DNA from 3 places in the Janthinobacterium darwini genome. Region 2 is predicted to be linked to each of the others. Evidence: predicted binding sites of a transcription regulator. Region 2 holds the regulator's gene; each other region holds the start of a gene.
What was found. The regulator FNR, encoded in region 2, switches genes on or off when oxygen is low (the NO sensors DNR and NnrR bind a similar motif). The targets are predictions, from matches to a motif close to TTGATNNNNATCAA.

Region 1 (3,277 bases), on a different contig from region 2:
GCCAAGTCTTGCACGGCGTCGGCGATGCCGCGGATTTCCACCAGCATGGCGCGCCGCACCAGCATGGTCACCACGATGGAGACCAGGATGGAGAGCAGAACGGTCAGCAGCAGGCTCCAGCCCAGGCTGCGAAACTCGGCGCTGGCCGTCGCATGGGCCTGGCGGCTGAGCGTCGTTTCCAGGGCAGACAGCTGCGCCAACTGCGTATTGAACTGGCCGAATTGCGTTTCCGCCTTGAGCATGGAATTGGTGGCGATCGACTGATCCATCTGCGCCATTTCCATGGTTTCCAGTACAGCCTTGCGATAGCCGGCCAGGGCCGTGATGGCGGCATCGACCAGGGTGCGCTCGGCGCCCGTGGCCATGGCGCGCAGCGAGGCCAGCTGGGTGCCGATGGCCGCGTGGCGCGCCTTGATCTGTTGTTCCAGCGCGTCGATGCGGGCTTTGGCGAAGCTGCCATTCGTCCATGACAGCAACTGGTACATATTGCCGTGCACCTGCTTGGCCTCGCCTAGTATGTCGGCGGCCGCCTTCAAATGCGTGATGCGCACGCGCACCATGTTTTCCAGCGATGTATTTTGCCGCACCATGCCATACCAGGCACCGGTCGAGCTGAGTATCAGCAGCAGCAAGACCAGGGCGGGCGCCAGCAATAATTTTGGTCCGATGCGTAATGTATTGAGCATGCTTGACTCCTGGCGATGGCTGTTCCAAGCGCTGGCGGCGCACGGCGTTCGTGCGCGCAACCCCGGTTCTATTTCTTGTAGATGCCCGCTTCCAGCACCACATCGTTGACGCGCAGGATATATGTGGTCTTTGGCTCGATCTTGCCGCTGACGGGGTTCTTGTACTGGTAGTCGACCCAGCCCTTGCCCTGCTTTTGCGCCAGTTCGATGATTTCACGGCGATATTTTTTCCCATTCGCGTCAGGCACGTCCGTCAAATCCTTGCCCACGATGGAAGCATTGATGGGGTGGGCGAGCACGATGCCCGTCTTGATGTCGCGCATGTCCACATACAGCGAGCCTTGCACGAAGTCGGGGTCTTTCGCCGTGATTTTCTTCATCATCTCTTCTTTGCCATGCGCCTTCATGAAGGCGGCGCCCCGTTCGGCCATGGCGATGGCGTCTTTTTCCGTTGCTTCGACTGCGGCATTGACGCTGCCGCCGGCAAATGCCAGGCACAGCAGGCTACCCGTGAATAAGCGTTTCATGACAGCTCCTTGTGATGTCGAGGGATGTGTTGCCAAGCCGTAATTTACGTCGTCGAGGGCCCCATCAAATTGCGATGGAACAAACTAAAGAGTTGCTTGTAGGCAGCGAGCCAGGTATCGGCATGCTTGTTGATATGTGGCAATTTGGTTCTGTATGGCAAGAATTATCATGACTTTCACAGCATGCCGAGCAGGCGTTGCCTGAGGGGGCTGCAATTGACCGATATAGGGCCAATTTCATGAAAGTTATCGCTATTTATAGGCAAGGAGACTATCGTGTCCGCACTCATTACCGAGCCGTTTCCACCCAAGTTCAAGCCGTACACGCGGCAAACCATACATCAGGCGCGGCAGTGGAAATGGCTGCCGGAAGAGCAGCGTGTCGCCGTGCAAGTGGTCTCGCACGTCTTGCCGTTTCGCACCAATGCCTATGTGCTCGACCAGCTGATCGACTGGAACAATATTCCTGATGATCCCATCTACCGCCTCGTTTTCCCCCACCGCGACATGCTGCCACCCGAGCAGTACGCCCACTTGCGCGATCTGGTGCTGGTGCAGCGTGACAAGGCCGCCATCGATGCCTATGTGCATGGTATCCGCCTGGGCATGAATCCCCATCCGGCCGGGCAGATGACGCATAACGTGCCGAAAATCAACGATGCACCCGTGCGCGGCCTGCAGCATAAATATGCGCAAACGGTGCTGTTTTTCCCCAGCGCGGGCCAGACGTGCCACGCGTATTGCACCTTCTGCTTCCGCTGGCCCCAGTTCGTCGGCATGGACGACATGAAGTTCGATGCGCGCGAATCGCATGAGCTGGCCGCCTACCTGAAACTGCATCCGGAAGTGACGGATGTGCTGATCACGGGCGGCGACCCGATGATCATGAATACGCGCCAACTGGCAGCCTACCTGGAGCCGCTGCTGGAGCCGGGCCTGGAGCACATCCAGAACATCCGCATCGGCACCAAGGCAGTGGCGTATTGGCCGCAGCGCTTTGTCTCCGACCGCGATGCGGACGATTTGCTGCGCCTGTTCGAGCGCATCGTCAAGGCGGGCAAGAACCTGGCCGTGATGGGCCATTACAGCCATGCCGTGGAATTGCGCCAGGACATCGCGCAACAAGCGGTGAAACGCATCGTCTCCACGGGCGCCACCTTGCGCATGCAGGGGCCGCTGATCCGCCACATCAATGAAGACCCGGCTAGCTGGGCGGAGCTGTGGCAGACGGGCACGCGCCTGGGAGCGATTCCGTATTACATGTTTGTCGAACGGGACACGGGGCCGCGCGGCTATTTCGAGTTGCCCTTGGCGAAGGCGCATGAAATTTTCCAGGCCGCTTACCAGATGGTGTCGGGCCTGTCGCGCACGGTGCGCGGCCCGTCCATGAGTGCCTTTCACGGCAAGGTCGTCATCGATGGCATCGTCAGCATCAACGGCGAAAAACTGTTTGCCCTGCAATTCTTGCAGGCGCGCAATCCGGATTGGGTGCGCCGGCCGTTTTATGCCAAGTTCGATGCGGAAGCGACGTGGATGGACGATTTAAAGCCCGCGTTCGGCCACGCCAGGTTTTTCTTTGAAACGGATGAGCCTATGCCGCAGTTGCCGCATAAAATCATCCGCCTGGCACAGGCCGCCTGAGCATGCACGGCGCCGACGCGTCTTCCCGTTCCGGCGTGGCCGTGTTTTGTCTGGTATTCCTGCCGTTTGCGCTCGGTCATTACCTGTCGTGCCTGCTGCGCGGCGTCAATGCCGTTCTGACGGCGGAATTGCTGGCCTCTGTCGCCCTGACGCCAGCGCAACTGGGCCTGCTGACCAGCGCCTTTTTTCTCGCCTTTGCGCTGGTGCAACTGCCGATCGGCATGGCGCTCGACCGTTACGGCCCCCGCACGGTGCAACTGTGGCTGCTGGCGCTGGCGGCCCTGGGCGTGTGGCTGTTCAGCCGGGGCCACAGCTTTGCCGAGCTGATTTTGGCACGGGCTGTTATGGGGGCGGGCCTGGGCGGCTGTTTCATGGCCGCCGTGAAAGCGATCTCATGCGCCATCGCGCCATCTCGCCTGCCTT
Region 2 (3,277 bases):
GGCTGCAGCAAACGGCTGGTATCGGGGTGCAGCACGTAGCGCGGCACGGCGCCGCGCGTGAGAATGAAGTAATAGCCGCTCTTGCCGATCTTTTCCGAGCGCAGGCGCCCCAGCAGGTTGTCCTTGTACAGGCGCAGCACGCCGATCACCACACCGGCCACCTGGCCATCGGCGGTGAGCACGGGCGCCACCATCTGCACGATGGGCATGCCGCTCGATTTGCCCAGCATCGGCTCGGTGATCATGGGCTGGCGTGTGCGCAGGACGGTCTGGAAATACTCGCGCTCGGCAACATTGATGCCGGCGCGGCCCGTGACCAGCGGCATGTCGGCCACGATGGCGCCTTGCGCATCGAGCACCAGCACGTCGTCGAACAGCACCAGCATCGAGCGGCGCGAATAGTATTCGCGCAGCTTGGCGGGTTGGGCGATCAATTCCGGCGGCTGCTGCCTGGCCGTCAGGGTGACGATTTGCAGCAGCATGCCCAGCTTGTCGTCGAGCTCGGCGGCGGTGCGGGTGATCAGGGCAGATTGCTGGCTCAGCAGTACTCGCGTGAAGTCAGCGCGCATGTGCTGCAACTGGATCATGGTGACCAGTGCGATCATGGCGATCGAGGTCAGGCTGGTGGCCAAGGCGACTTTTGCTTTGATGCCGAGAGGCTTCATGATTTCCTTTTCAGTACCGGGCGGCACAGGCGGCAGATAATGCTGTCAGGAATTTTCCTATCAATACATCAACTTGGCAAGCGGTGCCGCGCAAATTGCCCTCGCTGCAAGGGCTTTTGACGATGTTGCCATATAATTAAAGTCAGAACGTCGTTTATTCAGCGCAATTGGGGTGAAATTGGCACACGGCAACCGTGTATGCAGTAAACTCGGTATTGCATTTTCTAAAAGGTACCGACATGACTGAAGCGCTCCTCACTCCCACCTTGCCCACAGTGACCGTGGAAGCGTTGCGTGCGCGATGCTCGACCTGCAGCATGCATCAATTGTGCCTGCCGATGGGCCTCGATGTGGGCGACATGGACAGGCTGGATCAGATCATCGGCCGCCGCCGCAAGATCGTGCGCGGCGCCTCGCTGTTCCGCATCGGCGACTCGTTCCAGAACCTGTACGCGATCCGCCTGGGGCACTTCAAGACGTACCAGATCAATCCGGGTGGCGAAGAGCAGGTGACGGGCTTCCAGATGGCAGGAGAACTGCTGGGCATGGACGCCATCAGCGCCGACCGCCACCACTGTAATGCGGTAGCGCTGGAAGATAGCGAAGTGTGTGAAATCCCGTTTTCCAGCCTGGAACAATTGCTGGGCAGTATGCCTACCCTGCTGCGCCATTTCCACCGGATGATGAGCCAGGAAATCACGCGCGAGCAAAGCGTCATGCTGTTGCTGGGCAATATGCAGGCGACGCAGCGCTTTGCCGCCTTCATCGTCAACCTGGCCTCGCGCTATGAGGCGCGCGGCTATTCGGGCAGCAATTTCCAGCTGCGCATGTCGCGCGAGGAAATCGGCAACTACCTGGGCCTGACCATCGAAAGCGTCAGCCGCTTATTGTCCAAATTCAAGAAGGAAGGCTGGCTGCGCGTCTCCAACCGCGAGATCGAGATCTTGCAGCCGGCCAAGTTGAAGGCCATTACGGCCGGTACGGACGTCTGCAAGTAAGTCTTACAGCTCTTCATCCGCGTGCAGCGCGATGCTGCGCTGCAGCGGCCAGGTCCAGATGCCGGACAGGCGCCACTCGCGTTTGTCGTTTTCCACCAGCACTTGCCAGCGGCTGCGCTCGAGCATCGGCAGCGCTACCGAGAAGTTGCCGGCCGCATCGGGCTGCACCAGCAGCTTGATATCTTTTTCCGGCAAGGTCGCATGCGCCAGATGCAGCTGCAGCGGACCCTGGTAAGCCTTGCCGAAGCTGTGCACGGAACCACTGAGGCGCGCTGACGCCACGTCATACGACAGGCTGGTATCCATCGCCAGGTCGCTGGCGACAGTATCGCGCCGCAAGTCCTGGTTGATCGCCTTTCCCTGCTTGTAGTAATCGCCCACCACCAGCGCATCAGGCTGCGTAAACGCGATATAGCCCATGAAGCTGCCGACGACCACGGACAGGCCGGGACCGATCATCAGCAGCCATGGCCAGCGATGCTTGTACCACGGGGCAACGGGGGCTTGCAGCTTGAGACTGTCGGACATGATATTTCTCCTGTTTAATCGGCCAATCCCCATCCGGGGACTGGCCTTCCTACATTAGCGCGGTACGATGAATACCGCGCTTTCACGCACATGCAACGATGGGTCGTCCAGCGAGTGCAATTCGATCGCAATCTTGTTCGAGCCCTTCTCGCCCACGCCGTGCGGCACGCGCAGGCGGATCGGCCAGCCCAGCGTTTCCGTCGGCTGCAAGGTCACTTCTTCGCGCGTCAGCAAGGTCAGGCCCGGCAAGCCGGAAGCGCTGATTTTAAAATGCTGGGTTTGCTCCGAGGTGTTCATGATCTGCAAGCGGTAAACGTTTTCGATCATGCCGTCTTCCACTTCGCGTCCCATCGAACCGCGGTCGCGGATCACGTCCATTTTCAGGGGCGTGCGCAGGGCCAGCGAAGTACACACGGCGATGATGATCAGGGCCAGGATGGAAGTGTAGATCAGCACGCGCGGGCGCATGGCGCGCTGGCGGATCTGCTTCGAACTGAAGTTGTTTTCCATCGCATGGTCGGTACTGTAGCGTACCAGTCCCCGCGGCCGGTCGACCTTGTCCATCACGCTGTTGCAGGCGTCGACGCAGGCGGCGCAGCCGATGCATTCATACTGCAGGCCGTTGCGGATATCGATGCCGGTCGGACACACTTGTACGCACAGGGTGCAGTCGATGCAGTCGCCCAGCTTGTCGTTGTTGCCGGCCTTCTTGCTGATGGCGCCACGCGGTTCGCCGCGCTTGGCATCGTAAGTGATGATCAGGGTGTCCTGGTCGAACATGGCGCTCTGGAAGCGCGCGTAGGGGCACATGTATTTGCACACCTGCTCGCGCAGCCAGCCTGCGTTGCCGTAGGTTGCCAGGCTGTAGAACAAGACCCAGAACCATTCCCAGGGACCGAAATTGAGGGTGGTCACCTCGCGCGCCAGTTCCTTGATCGGCGTGAAATAGCCGACAAAGGTAAAGCCCGTCCACAGGGCGATGGCGCCCCATGCCAGGTGCTTGGCCGTTTTCTTGAAAGCCTTGCGCACGGAGGGTCCCTGCTTGTCGAGGGCCATGCGCGCGCTGCGCGTGCCCTCGATGCGGCG
Region 3 (3,277 bases), on a different contig from region 2:
CGTCTACCGCAGCGGCACCTTCATGAAGCCGCTGTTCCTGATGGCCAAGTCCACTCCGGCCGAACTCAAACGCATCGTCTACGCCGAAGGCGAAGAAGAGCGCGTGCTGCGCGCCGTGCAAGTGGTGGTCGATGAAAAACTGGCGCGTCCTATCCTGGTCGGCCGTCCACCCGTGCTTGAAGCGCGCATCCAGAAGTTCGGCCTGCGCCTCAAGCAAGGCGTCGACTTCGACGTCATCAACCCGGACTTCGACGAGCGCTATCGCGATTACTGGAACACGTATTACGCCATGACCAGCCGCAAGGGCGTCACCGAGGAATACGCGAAGCTGGAAATGCGTCGCCGCCATACCCTGATCGGCTCGATGATGATCCACAAGGGCGATGCTGACGGCATGATCTGCGGCACCTTCGGCACTACCCAGCTGCACCTGAAATACATCGACCAGGTGCTGGGCAAGCGCGCCGGCAGCAATGTCTACGCGGCGATGAACGTACTGATCATGCCGGAGCGCCAACTGGTGATGGTCGACACGCACGTCAACGAAAACCCGGATGCCGAGCAGCTGGCCGAGATCACCATCATGGCCGCCGAAGAGATGACCCGTTTTGGCCTGTCGCCGCGCGCGGCCCTGCTGTCGCATTCGAACTTCGGTTCCAGCGACAGTGCCTCGGCGCAAAAGATGCGCGCCGCGCTGGCCATCATCAAGGAACGCGCGCCGGACCTGGAAATCGACGGCGAAATGCACGGCGATACGGCCCTGGACAGCAAGCTGCGTCAAAAAATCATGCCAAACTCGGCACTGAAGAACGACGCCAACCTGCTGGTCATGCCGAACATCGAATCGGCCAACATCGCTTACAACCTGGTGAAGACGGCAGCCGGCAACGGCATCGCCGTGGGCCCGATCCTGCTCGGCTGCGCCAAGCCCGTGCACATCCTGACGCCATCGGCCACCGTGCGCCGCATCGTCAACATGACGGCACTCTGTGTCGTTGATGCCGTAGCACAACGCAAGGTCTGATCATTAGCACTTCCTGAAAGCCGCGCCATCCGCCAGGGTGGCGCGGCTTTTTTACGTCAGTGCGCCATCAGCACGGGCAAGGTCATCTGGCGCAGCACCGTTTCCGTCACGCCGCCCAATAAAATTTCGCGGAAGCGCGCGTGGCCGTAACCGCCCATCACCAGCAGCTTGGCATGCACTTCGGCGGCCATGGCCAGCAGCGCCGCGCCGATGTCGCCCGTGGCGACGGCCGGGCGCACTTCCACGGGCACGCCATGGCGGCTCAGGTAGGCGGCGATGTCGGCGCCCGGATGGCGGGCCGGCTGCGCATGGCCGGCCGGCGGGTGCAGCAGGGCCAGCACTACCAGGCGCGCCGCGCGCAAGAGGGGCAGGGCGTGGCCGATGGCGCGCGTCGCTTCCATGCTGCCATCCCAGGCCACCACCACGGTGTTGTTTGGCGCTGCAAACTGGCCGCTGCGCGGCACGATCAGCACGGGGCGGGCCGCGTTGAGCATCACGTAGGGCACCAGGTCGCTCATGGCGCCGGGCAATGCCTCGCTGTCGTCATGCTGGCTCAGTACTGTCAAGTCGCTGTAACGGGCGCTGACGGCCATGCCGCCATCTTCATCGTCTTCGATCAGGCGCCTTTCCAGCGAGACGGCGCCGGCCTGGCGCGCCAGCGTCTCAAACTGGTCGAGTGCCCGTTCCGCCTGGCCGTGCAGTGCTGAAATCTGCGCCGCCACGGCGCCACCGCGCATGCCGCGATTGTTTTCCAGGGTAAAGCGCGACATGCCCGTCATCGCCGCGCCGATCAGGTGCGCCTGGTGCGCGTGCGCCAGCTGCGCCGCGATGGCGATGCGCTGCGGCGCATGACGCGACAGGTCGGCGTGGACCAGGATGGATTTGTAAGCCATGTTGTCACTCGGTAGTCAGGATGGCAACAAGGCTAGAACGGCAACACGGGCAAGTCCAGCATTGCCGTGCCGGATGGCGTTTTTCTTATGCGGGACTTGATATGGGTCAAAAAGAGACAGACCATGGTCATTTGCAATCCCATCGCGACAAAATGCCGACCTACTTGATATGCATCAATATGCTCGCGGCGCAGCCAGCGATAATGGTCGTGAACTCCTTGCCCTTCCAGTGGTCTGCATCGGCGTCGGCAGCATCGTGTCGGCACTTCTTTGTGTGACGCAACAACGCTGGCCGTGGCGGGAGTTCACTTAATTGTAGGGCTGCAAGTCCAGCCACACGGCATACGACAGGCGCTTGCCATTCCACAGCCCGCCGCCGCGAATGACGGCATCGCACGAGGTCAGCTGGCCCACCAGGTCCTGGCGGCCCAGATTGCGGCGCAGGCGCAGGGCGTCGTTGTGCGACAGGTAACCCACCAGCTGGCCATCGATGAAGACGGCGATGGCCTTGTCCTGGAACGGATTGGCATCGTCGCAGACGAGCAGGGCCAGGCATTTTTCTTCCGCGTTGCCAGGGCCGTGCTCGCCGGCCAGTTTGGCGATGGCGGGCTGGTACATCGATTCGTTTTCCACTTCCGACGCAAAGCGCCCCTCGTCGTTCCAGTGATGTGCAGGGGCACCGGGAGGAATCGCCGGCACGTACTGGCGCACCGAGACGAGCGGCTTGTGCAGCGGTTTCACGGGTGTGCGGCCGCTGAAGACGTAATACAGCAGGGCGATGACGATGACGATGGCAAGCAGGTAAAGCATGGTATCTCTCTGATTTCTAAGGTGGGAACCGGGGCGCGGGCGGGCTGCGCGGCGTTGCCGCTACTATAGCAAGTTCGTCGCCTGCTTCCGGGTAAATCTGGCCATCAGATGGCGGCGCCGGCGCAGTGCGCGCGGGGCGTTCAGTACGATAGGCGAGGCGCCCGTCAGCCCCGAATAATACTGGCCGTGCTGGCGCAGGACGATGGCATAGTCGCGCAGCGCGTGGCCGTGCGCCAGCATGCGTGCGTCGCAATCGACTTCGATGGCAAAGCGCAGCCGGTGCAACTGCCACCACAGGGGCAGGTTCCACGGCATGAGCACGAGCAATGCGTAGGCCAAGGCCAGCAGCTGCGGGTCGCGCGCGGCCAGCCGGCATTGCGCGTGCGCCAGCAGCAGCGCCTGCTGCCGGGGTGGAATCAGTTGCAGCCAGACGGGCATCACGATGCGGGGCCGCAGCAGCCCCGCCACGCAGGGGCCGATGCCGCCGCTCAGGAAGACGGGTGTACCCAGCAGACTGGTCTTTTGCCAGCGGCGCTGGTGCGACAGCAGC

Region 1: ACQ4WZ_RS16755 (KamA family radical SAM protein) is a predicted target of FNR. The motif match lies at 1,343-1,356, and genes of this name have one in related genera.
Region 3: ACQ4WZ_RS16975 (universal stress protein) is a predicted target of FNR. The motif match lies at 2,082-2,095, and genes of this name have one in related genera.

What each region holds. Positions count from the first base shown of each region.
Region 1 covers NZ_JBNYXX010000002.1:291,788-295,064, reverse strand. The annotation lists gene ACQ4WZ_RS16765 (methyl-accepting chemotaxis protein) at 1-686, opposite strand, end outside; gene ACQ4WZ_RS16760 (cache domain-containing protein) at 755-1,213, opposite strand; gene ACQ4WZ_RS16755 (KamA family radical SAM protein) at 1,490-2,854, shown strand; gene ACQ4WZ_RS16750 (MFS transporter) at 2,857-3,277, shown strand, end outside.
Region 2 covers NZ_JBNYXX010000004.1:349,022-352,298, forward strand. The annotation lists gene ACQ4WZ_RS22855 (response regulator) at 1-665, opposite strand, end outside; gene fnr (fumarate/nitrate reduction transcriptional regulator Fnr) at 905-1,663, shown strand; gene ACQ4WZ_RS22865 (FixH family protein) at 1,667-2,191, opposite strand; gene ccoG (cytochrome c oxidase accessory protein CcoG) at 2,246-3,277, opposite strand, start outside.
Region 3 covers NZ_JBNYXX010000002.1:339,943-343,219, reverse strand. The annotation lists gene ACQ4WZ_RS16980 (NADP-dependent malic enzyme) at 1-1,024, shown strand, start outside; gene ACQ4WZ_RS16975 (universal stress protein) at 1,081-1,917, opposite strand; gene ACQ4WZ_RS16970 (hypothetical protein) at 2,227-2,727, opposite strand; gene ACQ4WZ_RS16965 (M56 family metallopeptidase) at 2,791-3,277, opposite strand, start outside.